3 regions of the Halomonas sp. DP1Y21-3 genome follow, and region 3 is predicted to be linked to each of the others. Evidence: predicted binding sites of a transcription regulator. Region 3 holds the regulator's gene; each other region holds the start of a gene.

Region 1 (4,499 bases), on a different contig from region 3:
CTCGCCGCTGTTCTCCATCGAGGTGGTGGTGTGGGTGGCCCTGGGTGGCCGTGCCACCCTCTATGGCGCGGTGATCGGTGCGCTGGCGGTGAACTACGCCAAGAGCGTGTTCACCGGGGTGATGCCGGAGGCCTGGCTGTTCGCGCTCGGTGCGCTGTTCGTGCTGGTGACGGTGCTGCTGCCCCAGGGCATCGCCGGGCTTTTGTCACGCTCTCGCCAGCAAGGCAGCGACGATGACAGCGACACGCAACCCGACACGCCAACCGACACGCTGGATGCAACCCCCAGGGAGGCCACCCCATGAGCTTTCTTCAGAGCCTGGCCGATCGCGATCGGGTCTTCGACTTCCTGGTCCCGGAACAATCGCCGGTCGACGTGCGCCACGGCCCGATCCTCTATCTCGAGGACGTGTCGGTGAGCTTCGACGGCTTCAAGGCCATCAATGATCTCAACCTGACCATCGACGACGGCGAACTGCGCTGCATCATCGGCCCCAACGGTGCTGGCAAGACCACCATGATGGACATCATCACCGGCAAGACGCGCCCGGATCAGGGCAGCGTGTGGTTCGGCAGCCGCCACAACCTGTTGACCAAGAACGAGCCGGAGATCGCCCGGCTCGGCATCGGGCGCAAGTTCCAGAAGCCCACGGTGTTCGAGGCGCTGACGGTGTTCGAGAACCTCGAGCTGGCGATGGCCATGGACAAGAGTCTGTGGCCGACGCTCAAGGCGCGCATGACCGGGGAGGTGCTGGCGCGAATCGAGGAGGTGCTCGAGACGGTGGGCCTGGCGTCGCTCAGTCGCCGCCAGGCGGGCATCCTGTCCCACGGACAGAAGCAGTGGCTCGAGATCGGCATGCTGTTGATGCAGCGCCCTCGACTGTTGCTGGTCGACGAGCCGGTGGCGGGGATGACCGAGCAGGAGATGGAGCGTACCGCAGAGCTGTTGTTGAGCCTCGCCGGCAAGCACTCGGTGGTGGTGGTGGAGCACGACATGGGCTTTGTGCGTTCGATCGCCCGCACGGTGACGGTGCTGCATCAGGGTTCGGTGCTGGCCGAGGGCAGTATGGACAAGGTGGCAAGCGACCCCAGGGTGATCGAGGTCTACCTGGGTGGCGACGAGGAGGCGGCATGATCGGACTGGAGCGAGTACCTCAGCAGTCTTCGGTAAGAGCGCTGTACTGGGCGGACGGCGCATCCCGCGGCAGGCTGGCCACGCTGTGGGCGAAGGTCTGCGGCCGGTGGGCGCGAGAGACAGGCAAGGAGGTGGATCGATGCTGAGCATTCGCGGGCTCAATCAGTTCTATGGCGAGAGCCACACCCTGTGGGATCTCGATCTCGACGTGCCCAGGGCGGCCTGTACCTGTGTGCTGGGTCGTAATGGCGTCGGCAAGACCACCCTGATGAAGGCGATCATGGGCGAGGTGCCGATCACCGGCGGTGAGCTTCACTACGCCGACGGTGTCGCGCTGGAGAAGCGTCGCCTCGAGGATCGCTCACGCCTGGGCGTGGGCTATGTGCCCCAGGGACGCCAGATCTTTCCGCTGATGACGGTTGAGGAGAACCTGCGCACGGGCCTCGCCGCCCGTGGTGATGGCCTGCGCCAGGTGCCCGAACGGATCTATGAGCTGTTCCCGGTACTCAAGGAGATGCGTCACCGGCGTGGCGGCGATCTGTCCGGCGGTCAGCAGCAGCAGCTGGCGATCGGGCGCGCCCTGGTGATCGAGCCGAAGCTGTTGATCCTCGACGAGCCGGGGGAGGGCATCCAGCCCAATATCGTCGCCCAGATCGGCGAAGTCATCCGTCGGTTGATCGCCGATGATGGGCTGACCGTGCTGCTGGTGGAGCAGAAACTGCCCTTTGCCCGTCGCTTCGCCGACCACTTCGCCATCCTCGATCGCGGGCGGAGAGTCGCCGTCGGTGATATCGGTGAGCTCGACGACGCCGTGGTGAAGCGCTACCTGACCGTCTGAGCGGTAGCGCGTCAATCAGGATGAATCGCTGCACATCAATGGTGCGCAATCGTAAGGTTGCGCACTTTTTTTGTGCGCGACCAAAGGCGTGCTTTTCTCTGGTGCAATCCTTGGTTGTTCTATAAGAAATTGAAAATTAAGTAGAAAAATAGAGATTCGAGAAGCTGGTACGGGGCTTGCACCTTGATTGGGCAATGGTGGTGGCCTTTTTTACTTTCGCTTGCCACGCCGACTCGACGGACCGCCCGGGAGAGCCATGAGCGCGCAGACAACACAGGATTCGACCGATCGGCACGGCCATCGCTTCGACGCGGGACGGCGCTGGGAGGCCAGCCTCGATCTCGGCTTTCGCCATGATGGCCAGGCCACTCGCCTCTATCGGGTGGATCATCGCGGCCCCCTGCGGGTGCAGCGTCCCTTCTACCCCGAAGGCCGCGACGGCACCTGCCACGTCTATCTGCTGCATCCCCCGGGGGGGCTGGTCAGCGGCGATATCCTGGATATCCAGGCGCGGGTGGGCGCGGGCGCGCGGGCGCTGCTGACCACACCGGCGGCCAACAAGCTGTATCGGGCCGACCGCAACGCCGTGGCCTGGTCCCAGCGCACTCGTCTGGTGGTCGAGGAGGGCGGGCTGCTCGAGTGGTTGCCCCAGGAAACCATCGCCTTCGACGGCTCGCGAGGGGTGCAGGCCACCGAGATCGAGCTTTCCGGCAGCGCCCGCTGCCTGGGCTGGGAGGTGCTGGCGCTGGGCCGGCCGGCCAGTGATCTGCCGTTTGCCAGCGGCCACCTCGAACAGCGCTTCCGGTTATCCCGGGACGGACGACCACTGTGGATCGAGCGCCAGCCCCTCGACCCTGACCATCGTCGTTTTCACGGCGCCTGGGGGCAGCGAGGGTGCAGCGTCCAGGCAACCCTGTGGGCGGTCGGGCTCGAAGACGAGTCCGCGGCGATCGAACGTCTGCGCCAAGGGTTGGGGCAGGGAGGGAATGACCTTGCCGGCAGTCCCGGCGCTGGTGAAGCCGAGCGCTGGGCCGTCACCGTACGTGATGGCGTCCTGCTGCTGCGCTACCTCGGTCACTCGCGGCGCGAGGCCTGGTCGCTGTGCGAGGCGGCCTGGACGTTGCTGCGTCCGATGCTGATGGATCGCGAGGCCTGTGTGCCACGCATCTGGTTTACCTGAATGTCATGCCGGGCGGGACAGGCGACCCCTGGCCACCCTGACCAACATCGAGGATGAAAGGATGGAGCTGACACCGCGTGACAAGGACAAGCTCTTGCTGTTTACCGCTGGCCTGGTGGCCGAGCGGCGACGCGCCAAGGGGCTCAAGCTGAACTATCCCGAGGCGGTGGCCTTGATCAGCTGCGAGATCATGGAGGGTGCCCGGGAAGGCCTGAGTGTGGCCGAGATGATGAGCCGAGGGCGCCAGATACTGGGGCGTGACGAGGTGATGGAAGGGGTGGCGGAAATGGTCGACGAGGTGCAGGTCGAGGCCACCTTTCCCGACGGCACCAAGCTGGTAACGGTGCACAACCCGATCTCGTGACGCTGCCAGGCCCCGGCTTGATCCGGGGGCGACGCGACAGGCTCATACGCTGATACCAATAGGGAGGGCGCGGGATGATCCCCGGAGAATACCAACTGAAGGACGGTGACATCGCCCTGTGCGAGGGTCGCGACAGGGTCACGCTGGAGGTGGCCAATCGCGGAGATCGACCGATTCAGGTCGGATCCCACTATCACTTCGCCGAGACCAACCCGGCACTGGCGTTCGATCGCGACAGGGCGCGGGGCTTTCGTCTGGACGTGGCCGCCGGCAGCGCGGTGCGCTTCGAGCCGGGGCAGAGCCGTGAGGTCACCCTGGTGAGCTTCGCCGGACGTCGTCATATCTACGGCTTTCGCGGTGAAGTCATGGGCGCGCTGGACGATGCCGGTGCACCCAGCGGCGACAGCGGCCAGGAGGACGCCCGATGAAGATCAGTCGTCAGGCTTATGCCGACATCTATGGCCCCACCGTCGGAGACCGGGTGCGCCTGGGAGACACCGAGCTGTGGATCGAGGTAGAGAAGGACGCCACCCACTACGGCGACGAGGTCAAGTTTGGTGGTGGCAAGGTCATTCGTGACGGTATGGGGCAGAGCCAGCGTCTCGACCAGACGGTGATGGACACCGTCATCACCAATGCCCTGATCCTTGACTGGTGGGGCATCGTCAAGGCCGACGTGGGCCTTCAGGCGGGTCGCATCGCCGCCATCGGCAAGGCCGGCAATCCAGACACCCAGCCGGACGTCACCATCGTGATCGGACCCGGCACCGAGGTCATCGCCGGCGAGGGCAAGATCCTCACCGCCGGCGCCATCGACGCCCACGTGCACTTCATCTGTCCGCAGCTGGTGGACGAGGCCCTGGCCAGCGGCATCACCACCATGCTGGGGGGCGGTACCGGGCCTGCCACCGGATCGAACGCCACCACCTGCACGCCGGGGGCCTGGCACATCCATCAGATGCTCAAGGCCTGCGACAGCCTGC
Region 2 (4,499 bases), on a different contig from region 3:
CCTCGTGGATCTCGTTCCAGTTGCCGCCGAGGATGGCGCCGCCCTTGAGCTGGTCGGTGGACTTGTCGTAGTTGACCTTGGAGTAGTCGCCGTAGTCCATCACGTTGGTGGCGGACAGGCCCCCGCCGTACAACCAGCCCTTGTAGAAGCTCGCAATGGCGATGACGTCGGGGATGTAGACGTTCCTGGAGAAGGCGAAGGCTTCCTCCATGCGCGCGCGCACGAAGTTGAGCCGCTCCATGTTGAGTGGCGCCCCGGCCGCCAGATCGCCGTCGATATTGATGGCACAGGGCACCCCGCCGACCATGTAGTTGGGGTGGGGGTTCTTGCCGCCGAACACGGTATGGACCTTGACGATCTCCTTCTGCAGGTCCAGCGCCTCGAGATAGTGAGCGGTCGCCATCAGGTCTGCCTCCGGCGAGAGCCGATAGGCGGGATTGTCCCAGTAGCCGTTCTTGAAAAGCCCGAGCTGCCCAGACTCGATAAAGGTCTTCAGGCGATTCTGGACGTCGCGAAAATAGCCCGGCGACGACAGCGGATGGTTGGGGCCGGTCAACTGCTGCAGTTGCGAGGTCGCCCGCGGGTCGGCCCTCAGCGCATTGACCGGGTTGACCCAGTCCAGCGCGTGCAGGTGGTAGAAGTGCACCACGTGGTCATGCCACTGCAGCACCTTGGCCATCATCTCGCGGATCAGGTGGGCGTTGCGCGGGATGCGGATGTCGAGAGCGTCCTCCACCGCGCGCACCGACGCCAGCGCATGACAGCCGGTGCAGACGCCGCAGATGCGCTCGACAAAGGCCCAGGCGTCGCGCGGGTCACGGCCCTTGAGGATGACCTCGAGCCCGCGCCACATGGTGCCGGTGGACACCGCGTTGCGGATGATGTTGTTGTCATCCACGTTGACCTCGCAGCGCATATGGCCCTCTATGCGGGTCACCGGGTCGACGACGATACGCCGTCCGCTTCTGTCCAGGTTGAACCCGTTAGGGGTGTTGATCTGGGTCATCAGGCTTGCTCCCTGTTGGCTGACGACTGGCGCTTGACCTGCGCCCGTTTCAAGGCGCTGACGGCGGCGTGGACCGCCACCGCACCGCCCACCCCGGTGGCCATAACGCCGCCGATCTGGTCAGCGTTGGCCTCGATGCCGAACTGGTGCACGTCCTGCAGCCGGGCGTACCAGGACCCCTTGTCCCAGAAGCCGTCTTCGGAGCAGCCGATACAGCCGTGGCCGGCCTGGATCGGGAAGCTCACGCCCTCGTTCCAGCGGATGGTCGAACAGGCGTTGTAGGTGGTCGGGCCCTTGCAGCCCACCTTGTACAGGCAGTAGCCGCGACGGGCGCCCTCGTCATCGAAGGACTCGACGAACTGGCCGGCGTCGAAGTGCGGCCGGCGGTAGCACTTGTCGTGGATGCGCTGTGAATAGAACATCTTGGGCCGACCGGTGCGGTCGAGCTCCGGCAGCCGGTCGAAGGTCAGCATGTAGGTGATGACCCCGGTCATGACCTCGGCGATCGGCGGGCAGCCCGGCACCTTGATGATCGGCTTGTCGGTGATGACCTTGTGCACCGGAGTCGCCCGGGTGGGGTTGGGGCGCGCCGCCTGGACACAGCCGTGGCTGGCACACGAGCCCCAGGAGATCACTGCCTTGGCGTGCTCTGCGGTCTCGCGCAGCTGGTCGACGAAGGGCCGCCCACCGACGATGCAGAACATGCCGTCCTCATTGAGCGGCGGGTTGCCCTCCACCGCCAGGATGTAGTTGCCCTTGTAGCGCTCGATGGTGTCGGCCAGGGCGGCCTCGGCCTGATGCCCCGCCGCCGCCATCAGGGTGTCGTCGTAGTCCAGCGAGATCATCGACAGCACCACGTCCTTGACCAGCGGATGGGCCGAGCGGATGAACGACTCCGAGCAGCAGGTGCACTCGAGCCCGTGCACCCAGATCACCGGCGTGCGCGGCTTGGTCTCCATGGCGTGGGCGATCTTGGCGGTGTAGGCAGGCCCGAGCCCCAGCGCCGCCGCCGTCAGTGAACAGAACTTCAGAAATGAGCGACGCGTGACCCCCTGTCGCCGCATCACGTCGTAGAAGGTTTCGATGGGCTCCATCGGCAACGACTCCCCTGTCGTGGTCCTGGATCTCGCCACCGGCGTGATCCCCTGATCTGGAGGCGGCCTGCCCTCGTTACAGCCAAGGCCAGAAGCCGACACGAGGCCTGCACGAAAAGCCATCCAGATCGCCTGTTGTTGTTTCCCTAAACTACAGAGCAAGGCCCGTGCCAGATTGCGGGGAGTACGTCTTTTCAAACACTTGGCGCACTTGATGACCACATGGCGGTAGCGCCCTTTCCAGCGGCCTCCGTCACGCCAGCACAGAACTCGCGCTACACGGCACACAGGTGGTAGCCGGCTTTCCAGCGCGCTGCGCTGACGCCGCCCTGGCCGCCCCGGGCCACTATCAGAGCCGTCATCGGGGCCATCACCAAGGCCGGCATCGGGGCCATCACCGTAGCCCAAGTGCTTGACAACAAGCCGGCAATCCGTACAATATGGCGCCATCCAAAGGCTACGTAGCTCAGTTGGTTAGAGCACATCACTCATAATGATGGGGTCCCCTGTTCGAGTCAGGGCGTAGCCACCAGATACCGAAAGGCCCGTCGATCATCGATCGACGGGCCTTTTCGTTGTGCCTTCCAATGCAACGGTTCAACACCGACGCAGAAAAAACAAAGCGCCTGGCGGTTGCCCGCCAGGCGCTCTGTTATCGTCGTTTCAGCCTTTCAGCAAGCGTGCTGCGAGCGCTGTACCTACACCAGTTCGGCGCTGTTGAAGAAGGCCGTCAGTGCGCGGGTCAGGTGTTCCACATCCTGGCTGCCGGCGGTCTCGCGGATAGAGTGCATCGCCCACTGGGGCACCCCCACGTCCAGCGTCGGCACACCAAGCTCCGTTGCGGTGATGGGGCCGATGGTGCTGCCGCAGCCCATGTCCGCCCGGGTAATAAAGGTCTGCACCGGCACCTCTACCTTCTCGCACAGATCACGGAACATCGCCGCCGTGGCGCTGTTGGTGGCGTAGCGCTGGTTGGCGTTGGTCTTGATCACCGGGCCCGCGTTGAGGCTCGGGCCGTGCTGGGCGTCGTGCTTGTCCTTGTAGTTCGGGTGCAGCGCGTGGGCGTTGTCGCAGGAGATCATCCGCGAGGACTGGATCAGGCGGATATAGCCTTCCTCGGTGCCCTCGCCGACCAGGCCATTCACCCGCTTGAGCACGTCGGCGAGGAACGGACCCTGGGCGCCACAGGCGCTGGCGCTACCCACCTCTTCGTGGTCATTGGCGACCAGCACCATGCCCTGTTCGCCGTCGGCGTCGAGCATCGCTTCCAGGCCAATAAAGCAGGACAAAAGGTTGTCCAGGCGGGCGCTGGCGATCAATTCCTTGCCCACGCCCACCAGCGACGGCGGCTGCAGATCATAGAAGCCCAGCTCGAAGTCCAGCACCTTTACCCCGGTCAGGCCGTGCTCCTGCTCCAGCCTGGCCAGCAGCAGGCGATCGAGGTCGTCGTCCTTGCCCCCCTGCAGCACCACCGGCGCCATCTGGGTCTGAGCATTCATCGCCTTGCCGTCGTTGGCTTCGCGATCCAGGTGGATGGCAAGGCTCGGGATAATGGCGATGGCCTCGGCGACGTTGAGCAGCACGCCCTCGACCCGCCCATCGGCGTGACGGACATGCAGACGCCCGGCCAGGCCCAGGTCCCGGTCGAACCAGGGCGCGAGCAGTGCCCCGCCGTAGACCTGCACGCCAAGCTGCAGCCAGCCCGCAGACGTCTGGCCGGCGTGGGTCTTCAGCCTGAGATTGGGGCTGTCGGTATGGGCGCCGACCATGCGCAGACTGGTGACCGGCTGGCCCTTCGGCAGGTTGACGGCGATAATCGAAGAATCGTTGCGGGTCACGTAGAAGCGGTCACCGGGAACCAAATCCCAGCTATCGGTCTCCAACAGGCGACGGTAGCCGGCGTCCTCGAGCCGCTGAGCCATGTTCGCGGTGGCGTGCCAAGGGCTGGGGGAACGGTGAAGAAACTCAAGCAGCCGACTGAGCCTTTTGGCGCATCCGGCATCATCCTTTGGCAAGCACTCCTGTGACATGGGCGTCCTCTGTTGCATGATAGTGTGGTTCAAGGATTGACCCTAAATGTCGCACAACGGCAAGGGTCAAGGATTGACATCAAGCTGCTACAATGCGAATCCGGTCCAAGGGACCCGCCGACCGAGTCGGTGTCAGACCGACGAGTGTACACGAATCCTGGAGTGCTTCATTGATGAGCCTGATTGAGTCTGCGGGTCGCGCCCTGGCGCTGTCCCTGCTGATCGCGGCCCCTACGGCGCTGGCTACTCCCACGCCCGGCGACGACCAGCGTCAGGCGGCCATGGAGGTGGCCGAATCACTACGCTACGGCCACTACGCGGACGTGAGGCTGGACGACCAATGGTCCAACCGCGCCTTCCAGCGTTATC
Region 3 (4,499 bases):
TGACGGTGGCGTCAAAGGGTTGGCAGCAGGTAACCAGGCGAGTCGCGGCGCGTGCATGCAGGCCGCGACGATTGGTCAGGGTCAGGGTGCGTCGGGCCACGCCTAGAGTCCTCCGCTGTCCAGTCGGCGTTGCTGGCCGAGTTCGCGGTGGCGTAGACGGACGCGGGGATGCTGGTCGGCCAGGGCCGAGGCGATTCCCTCGGCCAGGTAGACCGAACGATGCTGTCCTCCGGTGCAGCCCACCGCCACGGTGAGGTAGCTGCGCTGGCTTTGCTGATAGCGCGGTAGCCAGGTGCGCACCCAGCCGAGGATGTCGCGCTTCATGTCGGCGACGTCCTGATAGCGTTCGAGGAAGTCGATGACGCTGGGATCGCAGCCATTGGCATCACGCAGCGATGGTTCCCAGTAGGGGTTGGGCAGACAGCGGGCATCGAACACGATGTCTGCATCCGGCGGCACGCCACGCTTGAAGCCGAAGGACTCCACGGTCAGGCTCAACTGGCCGCTGCGGTGGTCGGCGACCTGTTCGGCGATGCGCGAACGCAGTTCGTGCACCGACAGGCGAGAGCTGTCGATGACCAGATCGGCCAGGTCTCGAATACCCGAAAGGGCCTTCTGCTCGGACTCGATGGCTTCCGCCAGGGTCATGTCGCTATCACGGGTCAGGGGGTGACGGCGCCGCGTGTGGGAATAGCGCTCGAGCAGAATTCGCGCATCACTGGTCAGGTAGACCACCTGGCAGTCGATCGGACTCTGCTTGAGGGACGCCAGCTGGGCGGGGAAGCGTTCCAACGCCTCAGGCAGGTTGCGGGCGTCGACGCTGACGGCGATACGGCGGGAATGACCGTTTTCCAGCTCGTCCACCAGGGCGCCCAGCAAGGTCGCGGGAAGGTTGTCGATGGCGTAGAACCCCAGGTCCTCCAGGGCCTGAAGGGCCACGGACTTTCCCGAGCCGGAGCGACCACTGATGATCACGAGCTGCATGTCCTGTCTCCTTGGGCAGGCGTCCATTGCTGATGGCCTAGGCAAGGCCGCGATCAGGAGGGAGTGTCGTCCCCCGGCGCCTGTTGGCGGATGGCTTCCTGCAGGCGCTCGTGAAGCTCGCGCTGGGAGCTGGCGTGGCGCAGACGGTGACGTGTGTCGGCGTCGTTCATGACGCCGGCGACCTGGCCGAGCAGGGCGAGATGGGCGTCGTCGGCCTCTTCCGGTACCAGCAGCACGAACACCAGATCGACGGGCTCACCATCGATGGCATCGAAGTCGACAGGTTCCGCGAGTTTGAGGAAGCCGGAGATGGGCGCCTTGCAGTGGGGGTTGCGGGCATGGGGAATGGCGACGCCATTGCCGATGCCGGTACTGCCCAGGCGCTCACGTCCGATCAGCCGACTGAAGACCTCCTGGCTGTCCAGGCTCGGGGTGTTCTGCGCAATGAAGGTGCTGAAAAACTCCAGCACCCTCTTCTTGCTGCCTCCCGGGACATCGAACAATGTGCGCTCGGGAGGGAGAATGGCTTCCAATGTCATGAGAGTCAGCGAATTCCGGCGCCTTGGGCGCGGGCTTGGGATTTTTCCTTGTGCTTGACCAACTGGCGGTCCAGCTTGTCGGCAAGGGCGTCGATAGCGGCATACATGTCGCCGTCCTGCGCTTCGGCATGCAGGTCGGCACCGGCGGCGTGAAGGGTGCAGGCGGCCAGCTGGCGTTCCTTTTCCACCGAGAGGGTCACCTGGACGTTGGTGATGTTGTCGTAGTGGCGCTCCACACGGGTGAGCTTCTCTTGTACGTAGTCACGCAGGGGATCGGTCAATTCGACGTGGTGGCCGGTGATGTTGACTTGCATGACAGGCTCCTTGCTCTTTCGGGTGGTGGCTTGATTGTAACCCTTTTTCCGATCCTGCAAACCCCCTCGACGCTACGCAGAAAGACGCAGATGTCATGCGAAATTTCAAGTGCTTGCGCTTTCCCGATAACTAGGCTAGCGACGCCGCAGCGCAAGGCCTCAGCGCAGTCGCTTGCGCTCGCTGGAAGACGGAATATTCATGGCTTCCCGGTACTTTGCCACGGTGCGTCTGGCGACATTGACGCCGTCTTCCGCCAGCAATTCCACCAGTTTGCTGTCCGACAGAGGTTTGCGGGCAGGTTCCTTTTGAATCAACGATTTGATCATGGCGCGGATGGCGGTACTGGAATGGGCGTCGCCATCCTGGCCGACCTGGCTCGAGAAAAAATACTTCAACTCGAACACGCCGCGAGGCGTGTGCACGAACTTCTGGGTGGTCACGCGGGAGATGGTGGACTCGTGCATCTCCACCTTGTCTGCGATATCGGCCAGCACCAACGGTTTCATGGCCGCTTCTCCCTGCTCGAGGAAGTCGATCTGACGCACCATGATTTCCCGGCCGACCTTCAGCAAGGTGTCGTTGCGGCTGGACAGACTCTTGATCAGCCAGCGCGCCTCCTGCAGGTGGTCCTTGAGGAACTGGTTGTCCTGGCTCTTGTCCGCGCGCCGAATCAGCGCAGCATAGTCGGGCTGGATGCGCAGTCGGGGCATTGCATCCGGATTGAGTTCAACACGCCAGCCCTCTTCGGTGTGGCGTACCACCAGGTCGGGTATGACGTAGTCGTTATCGCTGTCACCGAACTGGCTGCCGGGACGTGGGTCGAGGCTCCGGATCAGCTCGATGACGCTGTCGAGTTGGTCGTCATCGAGTCCTAGCCGGCGCTTCAGCAGACGTCGGTCGCCGCTGGCCAGTGCCTCGAGAAACTGTCTTACCAGTCGTCCGGCCTGGGGCAGCAGGACGGTATCGCGAGGCAGACTATCCAGTTGCAGCATCAAACACTCGCGCAGGTCGCGGGCGAACACTCCGGTCGGTTCGAACTGTTGCAGCCGAACCAGCACCGCCTCCACCTCGGCGAGGGGAGGGGGGCGACGACCGTCTTGCTCGAGCCCCTGGGCGATGTCATCCAGTGTCTGCTCGAGATAGCCGTCGGCGTTGACCGCGTCGAGCAGGCTCTCGGCGATCAGGCGCTCCTGGTCGTTGACGTCGAGCATCGCCAGTTGCCAGCTCAGGTGGCTGTGCAGTGACTGGGAGCTTGCCTGGCGCTCGAAATCCGGCGCCTCGCCACTGCCGGCGGGGGTGGTGCCCAGGTCCTGGTAGGTGTCGGACCAGTCGCTGTCCACACTGAGTTCCGAGGGAATCTGATCCGCCCAGTCATCTTCCACGGCTTCCCTGGTCTGCTGTTCGCCGAACTCGTCCTCGAGTTCGAGCATGGGGTTGGCCTCCAGCGCCTGCTGGACCTCCTGGCGCAGGTCCAGAGTCGAAAGCTGCAGCAGGCCGATCGCCTGTTGCAGTTGCGGGGTCATGGTCAGCTGGGTACCGATGCGCAGCTGCAGTGACGCCTTGAGGGCCATGGGTCGGGATCCACCAGTGTTGTCGAAAGGCTTTACCCTAACGACGAGTCATCAGACATGCAAGCATCTTGCCAAGTTGGTGTTTTTTGACCTGTGGGAGGGAGTGGAAAGGTCGATGTGGAACAACTTGGTAGGGGGGGAGGTGCTTCTTTCGAGGGAGGCCCTGTGTGCAAGGTGAGGCCGACCCTTTCGGGGCCGGCGGTTGGATGCTGATGCTGGTAAGTGTTGCGGCCGCTTGATGCGACTGCGACTGTCGGGCGGCCCTGCGGTCTAGAGGCGGAAGTTCTCGCCCAGGTAGACCTCCTTGACGCGCTGGTTGGCGAGGATGGACTCGGCGCTGCCCTCGGCGATGATCTGGCCGTCGCCGACGATGTAGGCACGATCGCAGATATCGAGGGTCTCGCGCACGTTGTGATCGGTGATCAGGACGCCGATATCGCGGGCCTTGAGTTGACGAATGATGGACTTGATCTCGCCCACCGAGATCGGGTCGACCCCGGCGAAGGGTTCATCGAGCAGGATAAAGGCCGGCTCGGTGGCCAGGGCGCGAGCGATCTCGACTCGGCGCCGCTCCCCGCCGGACAGGCTCATGCCGGGGTTGTCGCGAATATGGCTGACGTGGAAGTCCTCGAGGAGTTGCTCGAGACGTGCTTCTCGGCCCTCGCGGTCGAGGTCCTTGCGGGTCTCGAGGATCGCCATGATGTTGTCGGCCACCGACAGCTTGCGAAAGATCGAAGCCTCCTGAGGCAGGTAGCCGATACCGGCCAGCGCGCGCTGGTGCATGGCCGCGCGGCTCAGGTCCCGATCATCGATGCTGATGCTGCCGGCGTCGGCTCTGACCAGGCCGACGATCATGTAGAAGGAGGTGGTCTTGCCGGCCCCGTTGGGGCCCAGCAGACCGACGATGCTGCCCTGCTCGATCGACAGGCTGATGTCCTGGACGACGCGACGCTTCTTGTAGCTCTTGGCCAGATGGCGAGCGTGGAGAGTCTTCATCAGTTTCCTTGGCTTTCCGGCTCGAGGGTCATGCGAATGCGCTGCTCGCCCTGGACGCCCTGGGCGCTGGAGCGGGCCTGGACCACGCGGCGAT

Evidence for each region. The regulator sigma-54, encoded in region 3, starts transcription at its own class of promoters, with help from an activator protein. The targets are predictions, from matches to a motif close to TGGCACNNNNNTTGCTNT.
Region 1: the regulator sigma-54 is predicted to act here: its motif matches at 2,138-2,155, upstream of KUV74_RS12925 (urease accessory protein UreD).
Region 2: the regulator sigma-54 is predicted to act here: its motif matches at 2,256-2,273, upstream of KUV74_RS14255 (hydrogenase small subunit).

What each region holds. Positions count from the first base shown of each region.
Region 1 is NZ_JAHVJM010000004.1:148,273-152,771, reverse strand. It holds gene urtC (urea ABC transporter permease subunit UrtC) at 1-304, shown strand, start outside; gene urtD (urea ABC transporter ATP-binding protein UrtD) at 301-1,134, shown strand; gene urtE (urea ABC transporter ATP-binding subunit UrtE) at 1,274-1,972, shown strand; gene KUV74_RS12925 (urease accessory protein UreD) at 2,229-3,152, shown strand; gene ureA (urease subunit gamma) at 3,214-3,516, shown strand; gene KUV74_RS12915 (urease subunit beta) at 3,591-3,944, shown strand; gene ureC (urease subunit alpha) at 3,941-4,499, shown strand, end outside.
Region 2 is NZ_JAHVJM010000004.1:464,876-469,374, forward strand. It holds gene KUV74_RS14250 (nickel-dependent hydrogenase large subunit) at 1-1,006, opposite strand, end outside; gene KUV74_RS14255 (hydrogenase small subunit) at 1,006-2,100, opposite strand; tRNA gene KUV74_RS14260 (tRNA-Met) at 2,556-2,632, shown strand; gene KUV74_RS14265 (M18 family aminopeptidase) at 2,799-4,130, opposite strand; gene KUV74_RS14270 (carboxy terminal-processing peptidase) at 4,304-4,499, shown strand, end outside.
Region 3 is NZ_JAHVJM010000006.1:144,959-149,457, forward strand. It holds gene KUV74_RS17210 (HPr family phosphocarrier protein) at 1-100, opposite strand, end outside; gene rapZ (RNase adapter RapZ) at 103-984, opposite strand; gene ptsN (PTS IIA-like nitrogen regulatory protein PtsN) at 1,038-1,523, opposite strand; gene hpf (ribosome hibernation-promoting factor, HPF/YfiA family) at 1,529-1,837, opposite strand; gene KUV74_RS17230 (RNA polymerase factor sigma-54) at 1,997-3,409, opposite strand; gene lptB (LPS export ABC transporter ATP-binding protein) at 3,680-4,405, opposite strand; gene lptA (lipopolysaccharide transport periplasmic protein LptA) at 4,405-4,499, opposite strand, start outside.